Regions from separate parts of the Streptomyces nodosus genome, predicted to be linked through region 1. Evidence: riboswitches for the same ligand, from Rfam matches in the RefSeq annotation. Region 1 holds a riboswitch; the other holds the start of a gene.
The links. Region 1 has a riboswitch for thiamine pyrophosphate ahead of CP978_RS30215 (purine-cytosine permease family protein). Riboswitches for the same ligand answer to the same signal wherever they lie in the genome.

Region 1 (10,409 bases):
TGCACGGTAGGCGGTGAGGCGTCGAGCTTCTGATCGTCGATCATGGTTGCGTGGTGGGGAACGCGACTCGTGCAGCGATCATCAGCGACCGAAGGATCACGGGCCTGTCGACCGAGGTGATCGCTGAACTGGTGGCTGAGGTAGGTCCGTTGTGGCATGAACGGCACCAGGCCAGGCTTGCGTCCAGGCCGCGGAAGCGGGCCGTGGGCACCGGTGCGAAGCACCGGCTGGTTTTCGTCGACCGGCTCCTGGCCACCCTCGTGCACCTCCGACACGCGACCACGCATGACGTGCTGGCCTGCTGGTTCGGCGTGGACCGCTCCACCATCACCCGCGCCATCGGCGAGGTGCGCCCCTTGCTCGCCGAGCGAGGCTGCACCGTCAGCCCCGGCGTGCGGCTGCGGACACTCGCCGAGGTCGTCGACCACCTCGGCGGCAAGACCGGCATCATCGACGGCACCGAGATCCGGGTCCGGCGCCCGGCCGTCGGACGCAAGGACCGGGACACGTTCATCTCCGGCAAGAGCAGGCAGAACGCCGTCAAGACCATGGTCGTCACTGACGCGGACGGCCGCGTGCTGTTCTGCAGCCCGACCCCCCGGAAGCTGTGCGGACATCACCCACGCCCGCCAGTTGGGGCTGGTCAAACTCCTGGCCGATGGTCCCACAGTGGAGGTCCTCGCCGATGCCGGCTACCAAGGGCTGGGTGCCCAGACTGGCGGGCGGGTGGTGACACCACCGCACCGCAAGTTCAAGAAGAACGCCCCCGACTGGTACGAGGAGATGTACGAACGGCAGCGCAAGGCACATTCCTCACGCCGTATCCGGGTCGAGCATGGCATCGCCCACCTGAAGAACTGGCGGGCCCTGGCCCGCCACCTCGGCCGCCGCGAGCACATCAGCCACACCGTCCAGGCCGTCGCCGTCCTGCTCTCCCACCAACAGACCGCGGACTTGATCCCGGCACGGCAGGCGTGAACACCGAGCCTCACCGAAGCCCTCGACGCCTCACCGCCTACCGTGCACGAACTCGTTAGACCGGGACAACGAAATCAGATGGAAGCGACTTTCCCAAGCCGTCATCGACTCCGCGGTCAGCATGACGCTCCGCGGCGTTTGAGCTGCTCACTCTCTCCCCACTCAGGGCGGCGCCCACCTGAAAGACCGGCAGCGACTTCAGGGCTTCCTGCCCCACCGAAGCGGGACAGGCCGTTCTCAGACCTCCCGGGGATCTTGCTGGTCGAGCGCAGCCAGCACGGAAGTCGGATCGTCGATCAGATCGAACAGGCCGCTGGTCCGTCGCGCCCAGCGCTCTGGATCCTCTCGTTCCGCGAACACCGCGGCCGACCTGAACTGGTTCCGGAGATTGACCGGCAGTCTGTCAGCCAGGGACGCACCGAGCTGTCGGCCCAGGACGGCGCGCGCTGATGGCGGCCGCATGCGAAGGGCCGGCTTGCCGGTCGCCGGGACGGCGGTGTCGCTCGCGCCTTCAAGAGCCGCGACGTCATCGCGCACCCAGCCGTCATCCCGGGTGTCGGGCAGCGGAACCGCGATCCGCTGAACGCTGGCGATCGCGTTCCTCCCCAGTGCGAGCGAGAGCCCTCCCGGATCCTCGTGGTAGTTCAGGTAGCGGGCGACGTCGACGCCTGGCGGGCAGACCTCGTCGAGCACGACGTCGCCGACGAAGTTTGCGGGGTCGACGAGCCACCCCTCCCGCACCACAACGGATGACTTCAGACGGACCCGATACAGATAGAACTGGCTGCGCTGGTCGGCCTGGTCACGGATCCGACGCAGCATGTTGTGGACAGCGGCCTCGTACGTGCCGATGTGGAGGGCCTTGCCCCGCTGGCGCGCGGCCCACGCGGCAACCCGCTGCTCTCCGCCGATCATCCTGCGCATCTCGGGAGTCAAGACGGCTGCCGGGTCGAAGTCCCGCGTCGGCCAGTCCGCCTGCGTGCTCGTGTGGTACCAGAAGAACCGCGCTACCCGGTCGTCGTCGAGCGCCGGGTCACCGGGGTCGACCGTCACCCGGGGCGAGTCCTCGTGCTCACACGTCAGGCAGCAGCCGGGGCAGGTTTCCTCCCCCTGCTCCCACCTATCGATCCAGCCCAGATTGACGCGCCACCGATGATCACAGCGCCCACAGAGCATCTGCCGCTCGCGCGAGAAGTCGATCCGTCGTTCCACGGCACCATTCTCCGGAAGCGTCCGACGGAGAACCAGCCTCAGCCGAGGCCTCGAAACCGCCGGAACTCCGCTTCCGCGGCATCTGCTTCGGCGCGGAGCAGATCGACGATCTGCCCTGCGAACCTGCCGGGATCCTCGGAACACAGCTCAGCAGCGCAGCGAACGCCGTGCCACTTGCCCGCGAAGGCCATCTCGGCGTTGAGCCGGGACTCGGACATGCAGCGAGAGAACTGCTCATGCTTCAACACTAGGGGCGGATGCGCCTGAAACGCCGAGCCCCCGGCCGATTCGGCGGGGCCTCGGCGCGCGACGAGGATTCGTTCTCTACAAGGCGTTCGCCGCCTTTACGCTCGTGTTGCTGACCGGCACGTCGATCTGGTCCCGAGCGACGACGACCCCGTCCTTCACTACGTAGCACTCGACGGCGTGCTCACCTCTGAAGTCCGAGTGCTCGATGCGGACGCCCCGCTTGCTCGAGTCGACGATCTGGCCGCGGATCGCGTCCCGCCGCTCGGCTTCCGGGCCACGATTGAGCACCTTCCACTTCAGCGTGTAGGGCTCCCCGACCGAGCAACTGGTGACCACGAACTTCAAGCTCTTGTCGGCCTTGAGCAGGATCCCGCCGCGACGCATCGCGCGAAGCCAGGTCGGACGCCATCCGGCCTGCGTGACCTCGCAGTCGATGGACACGGTCTCGGACACGTCGACCGGGAACTTATCCTCGATGAACTCCTCGGTGTCCCTGAACGACCGGGACGACTCGCTCGCGCTCTTCGCCAGCGGCACCGACGTGCCGAAGACCTCGCGCCACTTCTTGTTGGCGGACGTCTTGCCTTCGTCCGCGATCGCCTCGAGGCATCGGTTGTACGCCTTCTTGGCCTTCGGCTGGAACTGCGCCTTGACGTGGACCCGCTGACGGCTGCCCAGCGCCAGGTAGTACTCCTGCTCTGACTGATCCTTGAGGAATTCGAAGAAGTCGCGGGCCATGAGGTCGAACGAGCCTGTGCCCGCTGCGTCGTAGTCGTCGGTCTGGTCGAAGAAGTTGTAGACGAGGGTGTCGATGAGCAGGCCGCCTATGTTTACGCGATTCGCGTTCTTCCAGGCCCGTGCCATCCGGGCGAGGTGGCGCATGTTCGTCGAGGTGCGGTCGTTGCACTCCTTGGTCACGGCGATCTCCTCGCGCGGCTTGGTGACCTTCCAGGCCTCAGCCTTCGTGTCCGGGTAGTCGAAGCTGCCGTCGACGTTCTCGAATGCCGGCTGGACCTCGAACTTGAAGGCGTTGGACGTGAACCGCACTCGGACGACACACTGGTCGACGCGGATCTCAGTGTTCTTGTACCGCGCCTTGAGGTCGTCCCGAACCCTCTCGAGAATTTTCTCCGCGGGCCGGTGTCCCCCTCGTAGCTTGACCGGATCCCGGGCGGGAGGACGAAGATCATGTCGAGGTCGGACACTCCCTTGATCGCGGTGTGCCGGCCGAACGATCCGACCATCAGCGCGCCCCGCCACCATCATCTGTCCGGGACGCACTAGAAAGCCACAGGTCAGACCATGTACCCGCGCCACCGGCCTGCCATCTATGGCGCACCTTGACTGGGTCAAGGTGCGCCGCAACCCCTCTAAAGTGCACTGGTCCCCAAGCGGTCCCCAAGAATGACCAAGGGGCCGCTTCAGATCTCCTCTGAAACGGCCCCTGACCTGCGACTTCGTAAAGTCGGGACGACAGGATTTGAACCTGCGACCCCTTGACCCCCAGTCAAGTGCGCTACCAAGCTGCGCCACGTCCCGATGCGTTTTCCGCGGTGTCCCGCGTGATCACGCAGGTAGAACTTTACCTCACATCGGAGAGTGCCCCGGAGCGGGAGCGGGAGGCGCGACAATCGGGGTATGAGCGACGCAACGGGAGCCGGGGCGGGGCAGGGGCGTGACCGGGACGCGGAGGGGCGGGCCCGCAGTGGGCGGCCGCGGGACGGGTTGGGGCGGCCCCTGCCCTATGGGGTGCCGGGGGTGGCGCGGCAGCCGGAGGGGATCGTGCGTACCCCGGAGGACAGCGTCACCGAGGCGCAGGCGCTTCTGGACGCGGGGAAGCCGTTCCATGCGCATGAGGTCTTCGAGGACGCCTGGAAGTCGGGGCCCGGTGAGGAGCGCGCCCTGTGGCGTGGGCTCGCCCAGTTGGCGGTCGGGCTCACGCATGCCGCCCGGGGGAATGCGACCGGTGGCGCCCGGTTGTTGCGGCGCGGTGCCGGGGGCGTCGAGGAGTGGGCGGCCGAGGCGGGACGGGACCGGCCGTACGGCATGGCGCTGGCGGACGTGGTGGCCTGGGCACGGGAGTTGGCGGCGGAGGTGGAGCGGGAGGCGGCCGCGGTCGACGCCCGGGCCCGGGCTCCCCGGCTGCGCGGGGGCCGGGTCTGAGGCGGGCCGCGTCGGGGGGCGGACGCGTGTTGTCGGTGGGGTACGGCAGACTCGGGGCGTGCGAAGGATTCATGTGATCGGGATCGGGGCGGGTGACCCGGAGCAGCTGACCCTGCAGGCGGTCAGGGCGCTCAGGAGCACGGACGTGTTCTTCGTCCTCGACAAGGGCGAGGTGAAGTCCGATCTGGTCCGGCTGCGCCGGGAGCTCCTCGAGGCGCATCTGCCGGAGGGTTCGTACCGTCTGGTCGAGGCGCGCGACCCCGAGCGCGACCGTTCCGCGGGCGGCAGCGCCTACTCCCCCGCCGTCGGCGACTGGCGTTCGGCGCGTGCGGAGATCTATGAGCGGCTCATCGTGGAGGAACTGGGCGAGGACGAGTGCGGTGCGTTCCTGGTCTGGGGCGACCCCGCGCTCTACGACAGCACGCTCGGCATTCTGGACGAGGTGCTCGGCCGGGGCACGGTGGCCTTCTCGTACGACGTCGTGCCGGGCGTCAGCAGTATCTCGGCGCTGGTCGCCAGGCACCGCACGGGGCTCAACCGGGTCGCCCGGCCCGTGCAGATCACCACGGGGCGCCGGCTGGCGGAGGGCTTCCCGGAGGGCGTCGACGACGTGGTGGTGATGCTTGACGCCCAGCAGGCCTTTCTGCGGTACGCGGACCAGGACATCGACATCTACTGGGGTGCGTACATCGGCACACCGGACGAGATCCTGGTGTCCGGCCCCCTGGCCGAGACGGCCGGTCGCATCGAGCGGCTGCGTGCGGAGGCACGGGAGCGCAAGGGCTGGATCATGGACACCTATCTGCTGCGGAGGCATCCGCGGGACTGAGGCGCCGGGCCCGGGCGGCCGTCAGCGACGGCCGAGTCCCAGCCGGGCGAGAGCGGTGGGCACATCCGGGACCGCGGTCACTCCGTCCGGCAGGGGTGGACGGCGGACGAGCAGCACGGGGAGGCCGAGGTTCCGTGCGGCCGTGAGTTTGGCCGCGGTCGCCGCTCCCCCGCTGTCCTTCGTCACCAGGACGTCGATGCGGTGCCGGCGCAGCAGGGCGGTCTCGTCCTCGACCGTGAACGGCCCTCGGGCCAGCAGCACTTCGAGGTCCGGCGGCAGTGGGGGGACGGGCGGCTCCACCGACCGCACCAGGAAGTGACGGTCCGTCAGGTGGGCGAAGGCGGCCAGGCCCAGTCGGCCGGTGGTGAGGAAGACCCGCCGGCCCAGCGGGGGGAGCAGCGCCGCCGCGTCGGTGAGGGAGGCCGCCTCGTGCCGGCGCTCGCCGGGCAGCATGCTCCAGCCGGGCCTGCGCAGTACCAGCGAGGGGATCCCGGTGGCGGCCGCCGCCTGTGCCGCGTTCGCCGTGATGGCGGTGGCGAACGGGTGTGTGGCGTCGACCAGCTGGTCCACCCGGTGCTCGCGGAGCCAGGCGGCCAGCCCCTCCGCTCCGCCGAAGCCCCCGATCCTGATGTCCCCGTCGGGGGCGGCCGGGGTGGACACCCGCCCGGCCAGGGAGGTGGTCACCCGGACTCCGGGCCGGGCGGCGAGCGTGGCGGCGAGTTCGCGTGCCTCGGTGGTACCGCCGAGGATCAGGACGTGCGGGGGCATGAGGCCGAGGGTACGGGCAGGCGTCCGGCGCCGGCCGGTGCGGGGCTCCCGGTCGCGGGCTCAGCGCAGCAGCAGTTGGAGGGCGCCCACCACCGTCGCCACGATCACCAGCCGCTCGAACAGCCGCTGGTTGATGTGGTGCACCGCCCATTTGCCGAGGAACGCGCCGGGTACCACGAACAGCGCGAGGGCCGCGTCCAGCAGCAGTGAGCGGCCGTCGATGAGGCCGAGTCCCGCGCTGAAGGGCACCTTGGCGACATTGACGATCAGGAAGAAGAAGGCCGAGGTGCCGAGGAAGCCGAGTTTGCGGAAGCCGGCGGAGAGGAGATACATCGACATCACCGGGCCGCCCGCGTTGGCCACCATCGTGGTGAAGCCGCCGAGGACGCCGTAGGAGCGGGCCCTGGCCCGGGCGGCGGGGGTGGTCTCCGTCTCGGGTTCCCCGGCCCGGTCGGCACGTCGACGCCGCCACAGGGTGACCGCCGTCATCAGCAGCAGGATCGCGCCGATCGACGTCCGTACGATCCCGTCGTCGGCCCACACCAGGAACAGCGTGCCGAGGACGACTCCCGCGCCGACCGCGGGGAACAGCCGCCACAGGGTGGGCCAGTGGGCGTGCCGCCGGTAGGTGAGGACGGCGAGGACGTCACCGGTGATCAGGACGGGCAGCAGGATGCCGGTCGAGGCGCGGGCCGGCAGGACGGCGGCGAATATCGCGAGGCTGACCGTGTTGGCGCCGCTCACGGCGGTCTTGGAGAAGCCGACCAACAGCGCGGCGCAGGCCAGGGCGGCGAATCCCCACGGGGATATGTCCCAGAGCGTCATCGTGTTCATGTGGGGACCGATGCTATGTCACGCCTCCGATCGCGCTCGGGGTAGTCTTCCGGCGTACCGGACACGGGGTGCCCCCCCTCGGGGGCTGAGATCACACCCGTCGAACCTGAACCAGTTCGTACTGGCGGAGGGATGTCTTCCATGCCTTTGGCGCATGTTTCCGGCGGGCTGCCCGCCGACGACCGGCGAGCCGTCTTCGACGGTCGGATGCCGGCCGCTCCCGGCGACCTCAGGGTCGAGGGGCACGGCATCGAACCGGTCCCGGAGAGCAATCGCTACGGCGGCGCGGGCCGGCTCTTCACAGTGTGGTTCGCCCCGAACCTGACCATGACCGGTGTGTTCACCGGGACCATCGGCATCTCGCTGGGCCTGGATTTCACCACCGCGCTGGTCGCGGTCGTCCTGGGCACGGTGCTCGGCGCGGTGCCGACCGCCTACCTCGGCACCTGGGGGAGCCGGACCGGCGCCGGCCAGCTCCCGCTGGCCCGGCTGGCGTTCGGGCGCGCGGTGGTGCTGCCCGGCGTGCTGCAGTGGATGTCGTCGGTGGCCTGGGACGCGCTGATCGGGCTGTTCGGCGGTGACGCCCTGGCGCGGCTGTGCGGCTGGCCGTTCTGGCTGGGCGTTCTGGTCATGATGGTGGGGCAGGGTGCCCTCGGCGCCCTGGGCTACGAGGCGATCCACCGGCTCCAGACCGTCATGACCTTTGTGCTCGCGGCGGCCTTCGCGCTGATCGCGCTGCGGATGCCGGCCGGTTTCCACCTCGCCGCGACGGGCGGCGCGCAGGGTGCGGACCGGGCGGGTGCCTTCGTGCTGACCAGCACGATCGCGCTGAGCCTGACCCTGTCCTGGGCGCCGTACGCCAGCGACTTCAGCCGCTATCTGCCGCGCACCACCTCCCCCGTACGGATGTTCTGGTGCACGTTGCTGGGTCTGGTGGTGTCCTTCCTGGCCGTCCAGACTCTCGGCCTGTGGGGCGCCTCGGTGCTCACCGATCAGACGGCGGCCGGGGTGGAGACCCTGCTGGGCGGGGGCGCGCCGGGGGCGTTCGGGCTGCTGGCCGTCGCGCTGGCGGCGCTGTGCAGCAACGCGATGAACGACTACAGCGGCTCCCTGGCGTTGCAGACGGTCGGGGTGCGCATCGCGCGTCCGGTGGCGGCGGCGCTCGCCGCGGGGCTCGGTTTTCCGCTGGTGCTGTGGATGCACGCGGCCGACACCACGGCCCGCTTCCAGAACGTCCTGCTGTTCGTGGGCTACTGGATCCCCGGGTTCGTGGCGATCGTGGTCGTCGACTGGCGCGCCCGGCGCGGTGCCGTGACCGATCTGGCCGCCGCGACGGCACGGCCGAGGTCGCCGTGGCCCCCGCTGCTGGCCTTCGCGGGCGCCTTCGCCGCGGCGGTGCCGTTCATGGACACCGGGGTGTATGTGGGTCCGGTCGCCCGCGCGTTGCACGGCGCCGATGTCTCGTACTACGTGGCGTTCCTGGTGGCCCTGCTGCTGTACGCCCCGCTGCGGCTGCGCGAGGAAGGGGGCCGGGCATGACCACGCCACCGCGGGTCCTGACGATCGCCGGGTCCGACTCCGGCGGCGGAGCCGGGATCCAGGCCGATCTGAAGACCATGCTGGCGCTCGGGACGCACGGGATGAGCGTGCTCACCGCGGTGACGGCGCAGAACTCCCTCGGTGTCCAGGGCGCCTGGGAGCTGCCCGTGGACGCGGTGCGCGCCCAGTACCGCAGCGTGGTCGACGACATCGGCGTCCAGGCGGTCAAGACGGGCATGCTCGCGTCACCCGTGCTGGTCACCGCGGTGGCCGAGCTGCTGGCTGACGTGGGGGCCCCGGTGGTGGTGGATCCGGTGAGCGTCTCCAAGCACGGGGACCGGCTGCTCGCCGACGACGCGCTGGACGCCGTACGGACCCGGCTGCTGCCCCGTGCGACGGTGGCCACCCCCAATCTCGACGAGGTCGCGGAGCTGACCGGCCTCCGGGTGACCGACGAAGGGGGCATGCGGCGCGCGGCCGCCCGGCTGCTGTCGTACGGGCCCCGCTGGGTGCTCGTCAAGGGCGGGCATCTGCCCGGCGAGGCCGTGGATCTGCTGACCGACGGTCAGGAGGAGCACTGGCTGCGCGCCCCGCGCCACGACAACCGTCACACCCATGGCACCGGCTGCACCCTGGCCTCGGCCGTCGCGGTCGGGCTGGCGCGGGGCCTCGCGGTGCCGGAGGCGGCGCGGCGGGCCAAGGAGTACGTCACGGCGGCGATCGCGGCGGGGTTCCCGCTGGGCGCCGGAATCGGCCCGGTGGACCACGGATGGCGGTCGCGCACAGGCGGGTGAGGGGCGGGTCCGGACCGGCACCCGGGTCGAGGTGTCGCAGCGCTTGCGCCGGGACTGATGTGATGGAGGGGAACCATCGATTCCGTCCTGGAAGGACCGAGCCCTGAACACCGCGCTCGCCGAGGCCCTCTCCGTCGTCCTGCTCGTCGTCGTACTGGCCGGAGCGGTGGTACGGCCGTTCGGGCTGCCGGAGGCGGTCGTGGCGGTGCCGGCCGCCGGGATCGCGGTCGCGGCCGGCGCCATCTCACCGGGCCATGCGCGTGCCGAGGCGGCGCAGCTGGGGCCGGTGATCGGTTTTCTGGCGGCCGTCCTGGTGCTGGCTCACTTCTGCGCCGTGGAGGGGCTGTTCAAGGCGTGCGGGGCCTGGATGGCGCGGTGGGCCGCGGGGTCTCGCCGGCGGCCGGGGCGCGGAAGCCTTCCGGGGCGGCTGCTGGCCGCGGTGTTCCTCCTGGCGTCGGTGATCACCGCGGTGCTCAGCCTGGACGCCACGGTGGTGCTGCTGACGCCCGTGGTGTTCGCCACGGCGGCCCATATGGGCGCCCGCCCCAGGCCGCACCTCTATGCCTGCGCCCATCTGTCGAACACGGCTTCGCTGCTGCTGCCGGTCTCCAATCTCACCAATCTGCTGGCGTACGGCGCGGCCGGGCTGAGCTTCACCCGGTTCGCGGCGCTGATGGCGCTGCCGTGGCTGGTAGCCGTGGCCGCCGAGTATGTCGTCCTCCGGCGCTTCTTCCGCCACGACCTGGACGCCGGAGCGGCAGCCGGGGATCCCGGGGAGCCGCCGCGGCTGCCCCTGTTCGCCCTGGTGACGGTGGCGTGCACGCTCGCCGGGTTCGTGGTCGCCTCCTTCCTGGGCGTCGACCCGGCGTGGTCGGCGGCGGCCGGGGCGCTGACGCTGGCCGTCCGTGCGCTGGTGCGGCGCCGGACCACCCCGGTCACGGTGGTGCGCGCGGCGGCGCCGTCCTTCCTCGCCTTCGTGCTGGCGCTGGGCATCGTGGTGCGCGCGGTGGAGGACAACGGGCTCGCGGGCGCTCTCGGCCGTG
Region 2 (10,409 bases), 4.6 Mb from region 1:
GGAGCGTGATCCCGGCCGGCTGACCTTCATCGTCCGGATGGGCGCCGACAAGATCCGCGACCGGCTCCCCGAGCTGGTCGAGAAGGTCACGGCGTCGGGTGCGGTGGTGGCCTGGGTGACCGACCCGATGCACGGCAACACCTTCGAGGCGGCCTCCGGCCACAAGACCCGCCGCTTCGACGACGTGCTCGACGAGGTCAAGGGCTTCTTCGAGGTCCACAAGGCGCTGGGCACCCACCCGGGCGGTATCCATGTGGAGCTGACCGGCGACGATGTCACCGAGTGCGTGGGCGGCGGCGACGAGATCTTCGTCGACGATCTGCACCAGCGCTATGAGACGGCGTGCGACCCGCGCCTGAACCGCAGCCAGTCCCTGGACCTGGCCTTCCTGGTCGCCGAGATGTACCGGGACCAGTAGCCGCCGAGGCGGTCGCAGACGCAGCAAGCCGGAATGGGGCGCGGATCACATACGATCCGCGCCCCGTCCCGCTTCCACGGGTTCCCGCGGGAAGGTAAGGTTAGGTTTGCCTTACCGATCATCGGAAGGCTGTGGCCAGGAATCCCGCCGGGAGGTGAACCGCATGTACGTCTGCAGTTGCTTCGGTGTCACGGAGCAGCAGGTCCAGCAGCATGCGGAGAACGGCGCCCGCACCCCCCGGCAGATCGCGTCGGCCTGCAAGGCGGGCACGGACTGCGGCTCCTGTGTGCGGCGGATCCAGGCGCTGCTCGGCCGTGGGGCGTGCCCCCGCCACACCCCGTCCGGTCCGGGAGAGCCGGTGCTCGCCGAGCTGGTTGGCCGGCAGGGCCCGCAGGCGCGAGGTCTGGACGAGGCCGCCTGAGCCCGTTCAGGCCGAGTCCGAGTCGTCCGGCTGCTCGATGAACTGGGCGATGTAGAGCGCCTCGCCGAGCTTGTCCACCAGTTCCAGCTGGGTGTCCAGATAGTCGATGTGGTGCTCCTCGTCCTCCAGGATCCGCTCGAAGATGTTCGCGGACGTGATGTCGCCCTTCTCCCGCATGATCCGGATGCCGCGCCTGAGCCGGTCGATCGCCTCCACCTCGATCTGCCGGTCGGACTCGAACATCTCCTTGAGGCTCTGTCCCACCCGCACATGGAAGAGCCGCTGGTAGTTCGGCAGTCCCTCCAGCAGGAGGATGCGGTCGGTGAGGACCTCGGCGTGCCGCATCTCGTCGAAGGACTCGCGCCGGGTGTACTCGGCGAGCTTGTACCAGCCCCGGTGCTCCTGCATCTTCGCGTGCAGGAAGTACTGGTTGATCGCGGTCAGCTCGCCGGTGAGCTGCTCGTTGAGGAATTCGATGACCTCCGGGTCGCCCTGCATCGCGCGGGCTCCTTCCAGGCGGGGACGGGAGGGTTGCGCCGCATGATCGCACCGGGGTCACACGGTGTCCAGTAAGTCCATGCTTAGTGGGATTTGCCTGATTCGGGTCCGAGCTGGTCATGTGCACCCTCTGTGGTCTGTCAGGATGGGAGTCATGAGTCAGCCGGTGGAGCACGAATCAGGAGAAGCGGCACGGTTCGAGCTCCCGCCGGGACAGCGACTGCAGCGGGGCTGGCCGGTCACGCACTACGGTCCGGTGCCCAAGTTCCGGGCCGAGCGTTGGGAGTTCAGGGTCTTCGGCCTCACCGCGGACGGCGAGAAGCACTGCTGGAACCATGAGGAGTTCACGGCCCTGCCCTATGCCACCGTGGTGGCCGATCTGCACTGTGTGACGAAGTTCAGCATGATCGGGGCGGAATGGGGTGGTATTCCCGCCCGTACGATCCTGGAGATCGCCCCGCCCGCGCCCTCCGCCACGCATGTCATGGTCTGGGCCGAGTACGGCTACAGCGCCAATCTGCGCCTCGCCGACTTCACCTCGGAGCGCACGATCTTCGCCACCCACAGGGACGGCGAACTGCTCACCGCGGAGCACGGTTTTCCGCTGCGCCTGGTCGTCCCCCATCTGTACGCCTGGAAGGGCCCCAAGTGGGTCCGCGGCGTCGAGTACATGACCGCCGACCGCCGTGGCTTCTGGGAGGAGCGCGGCTACCACAACATCGGCGACCCGTGGAAGCAGCAGCGCTACTCCTACCAGGAGGAGCCCGGGGACGGCCCCGAGCTCTGACTCCCGGCGGGCGCGCTCCCGGCGGGCGACGCTCCGCCCTCCGACGCCCCCCGGAGCGCGCCGGTCCGGGCGGTCAGCCGTCGCGGAGTTTCTTCAGCCGTTCCACATCCGCCGTGTGCCCCTCCTTGCCACCGGGTGTCTCGATGACCAGCGGAACGCCCTCGGTCGCCGGATGGGTCATCAGCGCGCGGAACGGGTCCTCCCCGATGTGGCCGGAGCCGATGTTGGCGTGCCGGTCCTTGTGGGCGCCCACCACGTCCTGGGAGTCATTGGCATGGATCAGCTTCAGCCGTCCCGTGCCGACGGTGTCCACCAGCAGATCCAGCGTCCGGTGCATCCCGTTCGGCCCGGTCAGGTCGTGCCCGGCGGCGAAGACATGGCAGGTGTCCAGGCAGACGCCCAGCTTGGGATGCGCGTCCAGGGCCTCGAAGTACGGCCCGAGGTCCGGGACGCGCGAGCACAGGGAGGCGCCCTGCCCCGCCGTCGGCTCCAGCAGCAGATACGGGTCGTCGTCATGCGTCAGCTCGTCCAGCAGCGGGAGCATCCGCTCGCGCACCTGCTCCAGCGCGACGGCCCGCTCCCGCCCGCCGGTGGCGCTGCCGGTGTGCACGACGACGCCCAGCGCCCCGATCGCACGGCCCCGGCGCAGCGAGTGCCGCAGGGACGCCACGGACTTCTCCACGGTCGCCTCGGTGTGCGAACCGAAGTTGATCAGATACGGCGCATGCACATAGGCCGGTACGGCCCCGTCGGCGCACGCCGCGCGGAACGCCTCGTCCTGCCGGGGATCGCCGGCCGGGGTCGCCCAGCCGCGCGGATTGGCCACAAAGACCTGTACGGTCTCGGCGCCGAGGTCATGTGCGTAGGCGAGCCCGACGGAGTTCAGCCCGCCGGCCACGGGCACATGCCCGCCGATGGGATTGCGGGGCACACCGAGGGAGCCGAGAGGGCCACGGGACTGCTGAGTTCTCACCCCTCAAGGGTGTCATGCGCCCCCACGGAGGCGACAGGTCAGCGGATCTTGAGGGTGATGGTCGTCCCCTTCGGCGCCTTCTGCCCGCCCTCGACCGACTGGCTCTTGACCGTGTCGCCGAACAGACCCAGCAGTCCGCGGTCCTCCTCCACCTTGAAGCCCGCCGCCTCCAGGGTCTTCCGGGCCTCGTCGACATTGCGGCCGACCACGTCCGGCACCTCGACCCGCTCGGGGCCCTTGGAGATCGTCAGGGTGACGGTGTCGCCCTTGCCGGTCCGCGCTCCGGCGTCCGGCGACTGCCGGACGACCTGTCCGGCGTCGAGGTCCGAGGTCACCGGGGTGTCGGAGATCTTCACCTGAAGACCCGCGTCCTGGAGTTCCGCCGTGGCGTCGTCGACGGACTCACCGGTCACATCGGGCACCTCCACCGGGCTGCCCTTGCTGACCTTCAGCGCGATCGCCGATCCACCACGGCGCTCGGTGCCGGCCGCCGGGTCCGTGCCGGTCACGGAACCCTTGGGCACGTCCTCGCTGAACTCCTCGGTGACCATGCCGGGGACCAGGCCGCTCTTCTTGAGCAGGTCCTGCGCCTCGGCCAGCGGCCGGCCCTTCACATCGGGCACCGCGACCGTCCGGGGGCCGTCCGAGACGGTCAGCGTCACCGCGTCATGGGTGCGGATCCGCGCGCCCGTCTCCGGGTCGCTGCTGATCACCGTGCCGCGCTTCACGGTGTCGCTGTAGGCGTGCTCGACCTGCTTGACCTCCAGCCCGGCCTTCTTCAGCCGGGTCCGCGCCTCGGCCTCGGTCTTCGCCAGCAGCGGGGGGACCTTGGTGAACTGACCGGTGTTGATGTACCAGACGCCGGCCCCCGCGCCGACCAGCACCAGCGCGGCGACCACCAGGGCGATCAGCCCGCCCCGGGGACGGCGGAAGCGGCCCGCGGGCTCGTCCGGCCGAGTCTCCAGCCGGCTCGTCCGGTTCAGCGCCGGACCGTCGTCCTCATGGACCGGGGCCGCCGGGAGCAGCCGAGGGATCACGCTGGTCCGGTCCTCGGCGTTGTCGTGCTCCTGGGCCACGGCGCCCGGCGGCACGGCGTCCAGCTGCTCCTCGGTGAGCGCGGCACGCACCCGGAGGACCTGGCCGAGCAGCGCCACCGCGTCGTCCGGGCGCAGCTCGGGGTTGCGCGCGGTCGCCGAGGCGACCAGTTCGTCCAGTTCCACGGACAGCCCCGGCGCGGCGGCCGACGGCGCCGGCACGTCCTCGTGCAGATGCTGGTACAGGACCTGGGCGGGCGACTCGCCCGCCCGGGGCTTGGCGCCGGTGAGCATCTCGTAGAGAACGACCCCGCACGCGTACACGTCCACCCGGGGGTCGGCGGTGCCGTTCTCGATCTGCTCCGGCGCGAGATAGGAGACCGTGCCGAGGACCGCACCCGTGGTGTCGGTGACCGTGTTCACGGCCCTGACCAGGCCGAAGTCGGCCACCTTGACCCTGCCGTCGTCCCCTATGAGGACGTTCTCCGGCTTCATGTCGCGGTGCACGAACCCGGCGCGGTGCGCGGCGCCCAGGGCGGCCAGCACCGGCTCCAGGATGTCCAGGGCGGCGCGCGGCTGCAGCGCCCCGCGCTCGCGCAGCACATCGCGCAGGGTGCACCCGGCGATGTACTCCATGGCGAGATAGACGTACGACCTGTCGGTGCCCTGGTCGAAGACCTGCACCACATTCGGGTGGGCGAGGTGTGCGGCCGACTTGGCCTCGCGTATGAAGCGCTCCACGAACGAGCGGTCGGCGGCCAGCGTCGGGTGCATCACCTTGAGCGCGAGGACGCGGTCGAGGCGGGTGTCCACGGCCCGGTAGACCGTGGCCATCCCGCCGGCGGCGATCCGCGCCTCGACGCGGTAGCGGCCGTCGAGCACCTGCCCGACGAGGGGGTCCTGAAGGGTCGTATCCACGCGGTTGAGTCTACGAGGGCACACCGACGGGCCCGGCCCCGACGGCCGCCCCGGCGCGGGACTGCAGCCGAGCTGTGACGCGCCCCGCCCGCGCCGGCGCGCGGGCGGCGTACGCCGGCCCGTCGCGCCGGGGGCTCGCGCCCTGGCACCCGGTGGGCGCGGGCTCAGAAGGCGGGCCGCTCCGGGTCGAGCCGGGCGATGCCCTCCGTGGGGGACGAGGCCTCCGCGAAGTGCCGGCGCGGGATACGCCCCGCCCGCCGCGCGAGCCGGCCCGCCTCCACCGCGTGCCGCATCGCCTCCGCCATCAGCACCGGTTCCTGCGCCCGGGTCACCGCCGAGGCCAGCATCACGCCCGCGCACCCCAGCTCCATCGCGAGGGCCGCGTCCGAGGCCGTGCCCGCGCCGGCGTCCAGGATCACCGGCACCCGCGCATGCTCGACGATCAGCTGGAAGTTGTGCGGGTTGCGGATGCCGAGCCCGGAGCCGATCGGTGAGCCGAGCGGCATGATCGCCGCACAGCCGACGTCCTCCAGCCTGCGCGCGAGGACGGGGTCGTCATTGGTGTACGGCAGCACCGTGAACCCGTCGTCCACCAGGGTCTCGGCCGCGTCCAGCGTCTCGACCGGGTCCGGCAGCAGGGTCCGTTCGTCGGCGATGACCTCCAGTTTGACCAGGGCGGTGCCGAGCGCCTCGCGCGCCAGCCGGGCGGTGAGCACGGCCTCGCCCGCGGTGAAGCAGCCCGCCGTGTTGGGCAGCACCCGGATGCCCAGCCGGTCGAGCACGGACAGCACCGAGCCGTGCACCGAGGCGTCGACGCGCCGCATCGCGACCGTCGTCAGCTCCGTGCCGGAGGCCACCAGGGCCCGCTCCAGCACATCGAGGCTCGGCGCGCCGCCCGTGCCCATGATCAGCCGGGAGGAAAGGGAGATGCCGCCGAGGACGAGGGGATCGTCGGCCATGGTCAGCCTCCCTGGACGGCGGTGAGGATCTCGACACGGTCCCCCTCGGCGAGGGAGGTCGACGACCAACGGGTGCGCGGGACGACGGTCTCGTTGAGGGCGGCGGCCACCCCCGAGGGCGCCGCGGTGAGGGTGCGGACGACGTCGTCGAGCGGGGTGCCGGGAGCCACCTGACGCGGCTCCCCGTTGACCGAGATGTTCATGCTGGTCGCTCCGTGGTGTGCGGACGGGCCGACGGCCGTACGACCCGATGGCCGTACGAGGGGCCCGGCGGTGTTCGGCGGTGTGCCTGCGGGCTGCTCCGTGGTGTTCACGCCGGCTGCTCCGCGAGGGCGGCGGCGGTGAAGCGCCCGGGGGCGAAGGGCCGGGCCTCCTCCGGGAGCTCCCCGGTGGTCAGCACATGTGCCATGACGTCGCCGGTCACCGGGGTGAGCAGCACGCCGTTGCGGTGGTGGCCGGTGGCCAGCAGCAGACCGTCCAGCTCCGTCGGACCGAGCAGCGGCGCGTTGTCCGGGGAGCCCGGGCGCAGCCCGGCGCGGGTCTCGGTGAGCGGCAGTTCGGTGATCCCGGGAACCAGCTCGTGCGCGTCCCGCAGCAGCTCGTACACCCCGCCCGCGGTGACCGTGGTGTCCCAGCCCAGTTCCTCGCTGGTGGCGCCGACCACCAGCTCGCCGTTCTCGCGCGGCACCAGATACAGCTGGCCGCCGCGGACCACGGCGCGCACGGTACGGCTCAGGAACGGCGCGTACCGCTCCGGCACGGCCAGCCGCAGCACCTGTCCCTTCACGGGGCGCACGGGCGGCCGCACCTGCTCCGGGAGGCCCGCGAGGCGCCCGCTGAGGCTGCCCGCGGCGAGGACGACCCGTCCCGCGGCGAGTTCGGTGCCGTCGGCGGTCCGCACCCCGGCGGCCCGCTCCCGCACCACCGTCAGCCGCTCCGCCCACGCCCGGTGGAAGACGACCCCGGCGCGTTCGCACGCGGTGACCAGGGCCGAGGCGAGCCGGCGCGGGTCCACCTGGTGGTCGCCGTCGACACGGAGCCCCCCGCGCACCCCCGGCGCCAGCATCGGCTCCAGCCGGCGGCACTCGCGTCCGCTCAGCCACTGGGAGGCGAGCCCCGACCGCTGTTGCAGGGCGTGCAGCTCCCGCAGATGCGTGCGGTCGTCGGCGTCCAGCGCGACGGCGAGCGTGCCGCACCGGCGGTAGCCGAGGTCCTGGCCGGTGACCTCGGTCAGCTCGGCGGCGAAGTCCGGATAACGCCGCGCCGAACGGAGGTTGAGGCCGAGCAGCGTCTGCTCCCCGTAGTGCAGTTCGGTGACGGCGGCGAGCATCCCGGCGGCCACCCGGGCCGCCCCTCCGCCCGGTTCGGGATCCACCACGGCGGTGGCGAGACCGCGCTGCGCCGCCCGCCAGGCGGTCACCAGTCCGATGACGCCGCCCCCGACGACGAGGACATCTGATGTGGGTGTGGGCGACATGGGCGTCCAGCCCCCTCCCTTCGCCGGCATGACCCGGATCAGGTTCGTACGGTCGGAGGCCGCCAGCCTCCCTCTCAGCCCGGTGCGCCGGGCTCCCGCGAGTGCTTTACGGGGGCCACCCTAGCCCGTCCCGTTCGCCTCGGTAAGGCAGCCTCCGTCCGGAGCGGGACGCCCGGCGGCCCGCTGCTCGCCCCGGCATCGGACCGCAGGAGGACCGCCGCGCAACGCTGTGGAACAGCTCACTCAGCACGCCCGCTGACTGACGAACCGTCAGTTGTCTATGGTGATCAGGTGAGCGAGCAGAGGCAGACACGGGGTGACCGGGCACGGCGCGTCGTCGTGGTGGGCGCGGGCATGGCAGGGGTGCAGACCGCGGTCGCCCTGCGGGAACAGGGCTTCACCGGCGGGGTGACGCTGATCGGCGCGGAGCCGCACCAGCCGTACGACAGACCGCCGCTGTCCAAGGCGGTCCTGCTCGGCAAGGCCGAGGGCTCCGCGCTCGACGTCGACTTCGAGGCGCTGGGCATCGAGCTCCGGCTGGGCCGCGAGGTGCTCCGGGTCCGCCCCGGCGACCATGAGCTGGACACCGCCGAGGGCCCGGTGCCCTACGACGTGCTGGTCGTCGCGACCGGCGCCGAGCCGATCCGGCTGCCGGGCGCCGAGGGCGTGCCCGGGGTGCATCTGCTGCGCACGCTGGACGACGCCGAGCGACTGCGGCCGGTCCTCGCCGAGCAGCACGACATCGTGGTGGTGGGCGCCGGCTGGATCGGCGCCGAGTTCGCCACCGCCGCCCGGGAGGCGGGGTGCGCGGTCACCGTGGTGGAGGCCGCGGACCGGCCGCTCGCCGGGGCGCTGCCCGCGGAGGTGGCCGAACCCATGACGGCCTGGTACGCGGACAGCGGCGCCGAGCTGCGCACCCGGGCACGGGTGGAACGCGTCGAGGCGGGGGCCGTGGTGCTCGACGACGGCACCCGGGTGCGGGCGGACGCGGTGGTCGTGGGCATCGGGGCGCGCCCGGCCACGGCCTGGCTCGCCGGATCGGGCATCGCCCTCGGCGCCCAGAGCGAGGTGCTGGCCGACGACCATCTGCGCGCCTCGGTCCCCGATGTGTACGCGGTCGGGGACTGCGCCTCCTTCCCGTCGGGGCGCTACGAGCAGCGTCTGCTGGTCCACCACTGGGACAACGCCCTCCAGGGGCCGCGCACGGTGGCCGCGAACATCGTCGGGGAGACGCCGGTGGCGTACGACCCGGTGCCGTACTTCTGGTCGGAGCAGTTCGGCCGTTTCGTCCAGTACGTGGGCCACCACGGGGCCGCCGACTCCACGGTGTGGCGCGGTGACCCGGAGGGCGCGGCCTGGTCGGTGTGCTGGCTGCGGTCGGGCCGGCTGGTGGCCCTTCTGGCGGTGGGCCGCCCCCGGGACCTGGCCCAGGGCCGTCGGCTGATCGAGGCGGGCACCCCGATGGACCCGGACCTGCTGTCGGACCCGTCGCGCCCGCTCAAGGAGGCGACGGCCTGACGGCCCGCGGGCGGGCGCGGACGGGGGCCGGGCCACGGCCCTGACGGCGGTCCCGCGTGCTCCGCCGGAGGCAACCCTGACCCCCGGCCGGAGGTGCCCCGCTTCCGACTGTCGGTCCGGGATGGCACGCTTGATCCCGTGACCGAGATTGACACAAAGATCGACGCTCTCGTCCCCGGCTGGCTCACCCTCCCCGACATCGCCGAATCGTTCGGCGTCGAGGTGACTCGCGTGCGGCAGCTGGTCAAGGACGGCCAGCTCATCGCCGTACGCCGTGGTGAGAACCGGGCGCTGCACGTCCCCGCCGCCTTCATCGACGGGGACAAGGTGGTCAAGGGCCTGTCCGGGACCCTGACGCTGCTGCGGGACGACGGCTTCACGGTCGAAGAGATGCTGGAGTGGCTCTTCACCCCCGACCCGACCCTGCCCGGCACCCCTGCACAGGCCCTCAGCGAGAATCGCGGTACGGAGGTGAAGCGCCGCGCGCAGGCGCTCGCCGTCTGATCCGATCCTGAGAACGACCGTCCGGCGTACGGGCCGCGGCCCCCGGGCCACGACCCACGGCCCACCACGGCCCGTACGCCATCGACCACGGGGGACCCCGACGTGCCCGACTCCGCCCGCACCGCCCGTCTCGCGGACGCCCGCCTCTATCTGTGCACGGACGCCCGCAGACGCCAGGGCGACCTCGCCGAGTTCCTCGACGCGGTCCTGGCCGGCGGGGTCGACATCGTGCAGCTGCGGGACAAGGGCATGGAGGCCGCCGAGGAGCTGGAGCACCTCCAGGTCCTCGCCGACGCCTGCGCCCGCCACGGCAAGCTGCTGGCGGTCAACGACCGCGCGGACGTCGCCCACGCCGCCGCCTCGGACGTCCTGCACCTGGGCCAGGGCGACCTCCCCGTTCCCGCGGCCCGCGCCCTTCTCGGCGAGGACGTGCTCATAGGCCGCTCCACGCACTCCGAGGCGGAGGCCGAGGCCGCCGCCGTCCAGGAGGGCGTGGACTACTTCTGCACGGGCCCCTGCTGGCCCACCCCCACCAAGCCCGGCCGCCCCGCCCCCGGTCTCGGCCTGGTCCGGCACACCGCCGCCCTCGGCACCGACCGCCCCTGGTTCGCCATCGGCGGCATCGACCTGGACAACCTCGACCAGGTGCTGGAGGCCGGGGCCCGCCGTGCGGTCGTCGTCCGGGCGATCACCGAGGCGGACGACCCGGGCGCGGCCGCGGCGGAATTCGACCGGCGGCTGCGGTCCGCCGGGGCGCCGCACACGGGGTGATCCGGACGACACTGTCCGACAGGTGGACAAGGAGTCGACAATTCGGGCAAATTCCCTGCGTCCGGTTGGGGGACGGCCGTCCCCTGGCTAACCTGCGACTATGGCCCTCGGAACCGCATCGACCAGGACCG

Region 2: another riboswitch for thiamine pyrophosphate. It lies ahead of thiO (glycine oxidase ThiO); the one in region 1 lies ahead of CP978_RS30215 (purine-cytosine permease family protein).

Annotation. Positions count from the first base shown of each region.
Region 1 covers NZ_CP023747.1:6,813,940-6,824,348, reverse strand. The annotation lists partial or broken gene CP978_RS36280 (transposase family protein) at 51-317, shown strand; gene CP978_RS36275 (transposase family protein) at 286-978, shown strand; gene CP978_RS30255 (hypothetical protein) at 1,216-2,190, opposite strand; gene CP978_RS30250 (hypothetical protein) at 2,229-2,408, opposite strand; gene CP978_RS30245 (nucleotide-binding domain-containing protein) at 2,515-3,705, opposite strand; tRNA gene CP978_RS30240 (tRNA-Pro) at 3,905-3,978, opposite strand; gene CP978_RS30235 (DUF309 domain-containing protein) at 4,078-4,602, shown strand; gene cobF (precorrin-6A synthase (deacetylating)) at 4,661-5,431, shown strand; gene CP978_RS30225 (cobalt-precorrin-6A reductase) at 5,453-6,199, opposite strand; gene CP978_RS30220 (sulfite exporter TauE/SafE family protein) at 6,260-7,033, opposite strand; TPP riboswitch at 7,088-7,183, shown strand; gene CP978_RS30215 (purine-cytosine permease family protein) at 7,175-8,572, shown strand; gene thiD (bifunctional hydroxymethylpyrimidine kinase/phosphomethylpyrimidine kinase) at 8,569-9,366, shown strand; gene CP978_RS30205 (SLC13 family permease) at 9,470-10,409, shown strand, end outside.
Region 2 covers NZ_CP023747.1:2,237,144-2,247,552, reverse strand. The annotation lists gene CP978_RS10250 (class II 3-deoxy-7-phosphoheptulonate synthase) at 1-418, shown strand, start outside; gene CP978_RS10245 ((2Fe-2S)-binding protein) at 582-839, shown strand; gene bfr (bacterioferritin) at 846-1,337, opposite strand; gene CP978_RS10235 (sulfite oxidase-like oxidoreductase) at 1,492-2,124, shown strand; gene CP978_RS10230 (deoxyribonuclease IV) at 2,198-3,097, opposite strand; gene pknB (Stk1 family PASTA domain-containing Ser/Thr kinase) at 3,136-5,049, opposite strand; gene CP978_RS10220 (thiazole synthase) at 5,214-6,008, opposite strand; gene thiS (sulfur carrier protein ThiS) at 6,011-6,211, opposite strand; gene thiO (glycine oxidase ThiO) at 6,319-7,485, opposite strand; TPP riboswitch at 7,484-7,594, opposite strand; gene CP978_RS10205 (NAD(P)/FAD-dependent oxidoreductase) at 7,777-9,003, shown strand; gene CP978_RS10200 (Rv2175c family DNA-binding protein) at 9,142-9,507, shown strand; gene thiE (thiamine phosphate synthase) at 9,610-10,278, shown strand; gene metF (methylenetetrahydrofolate reductase [NAD(P)H]) at 10,379-10,409, shown strand, end outside.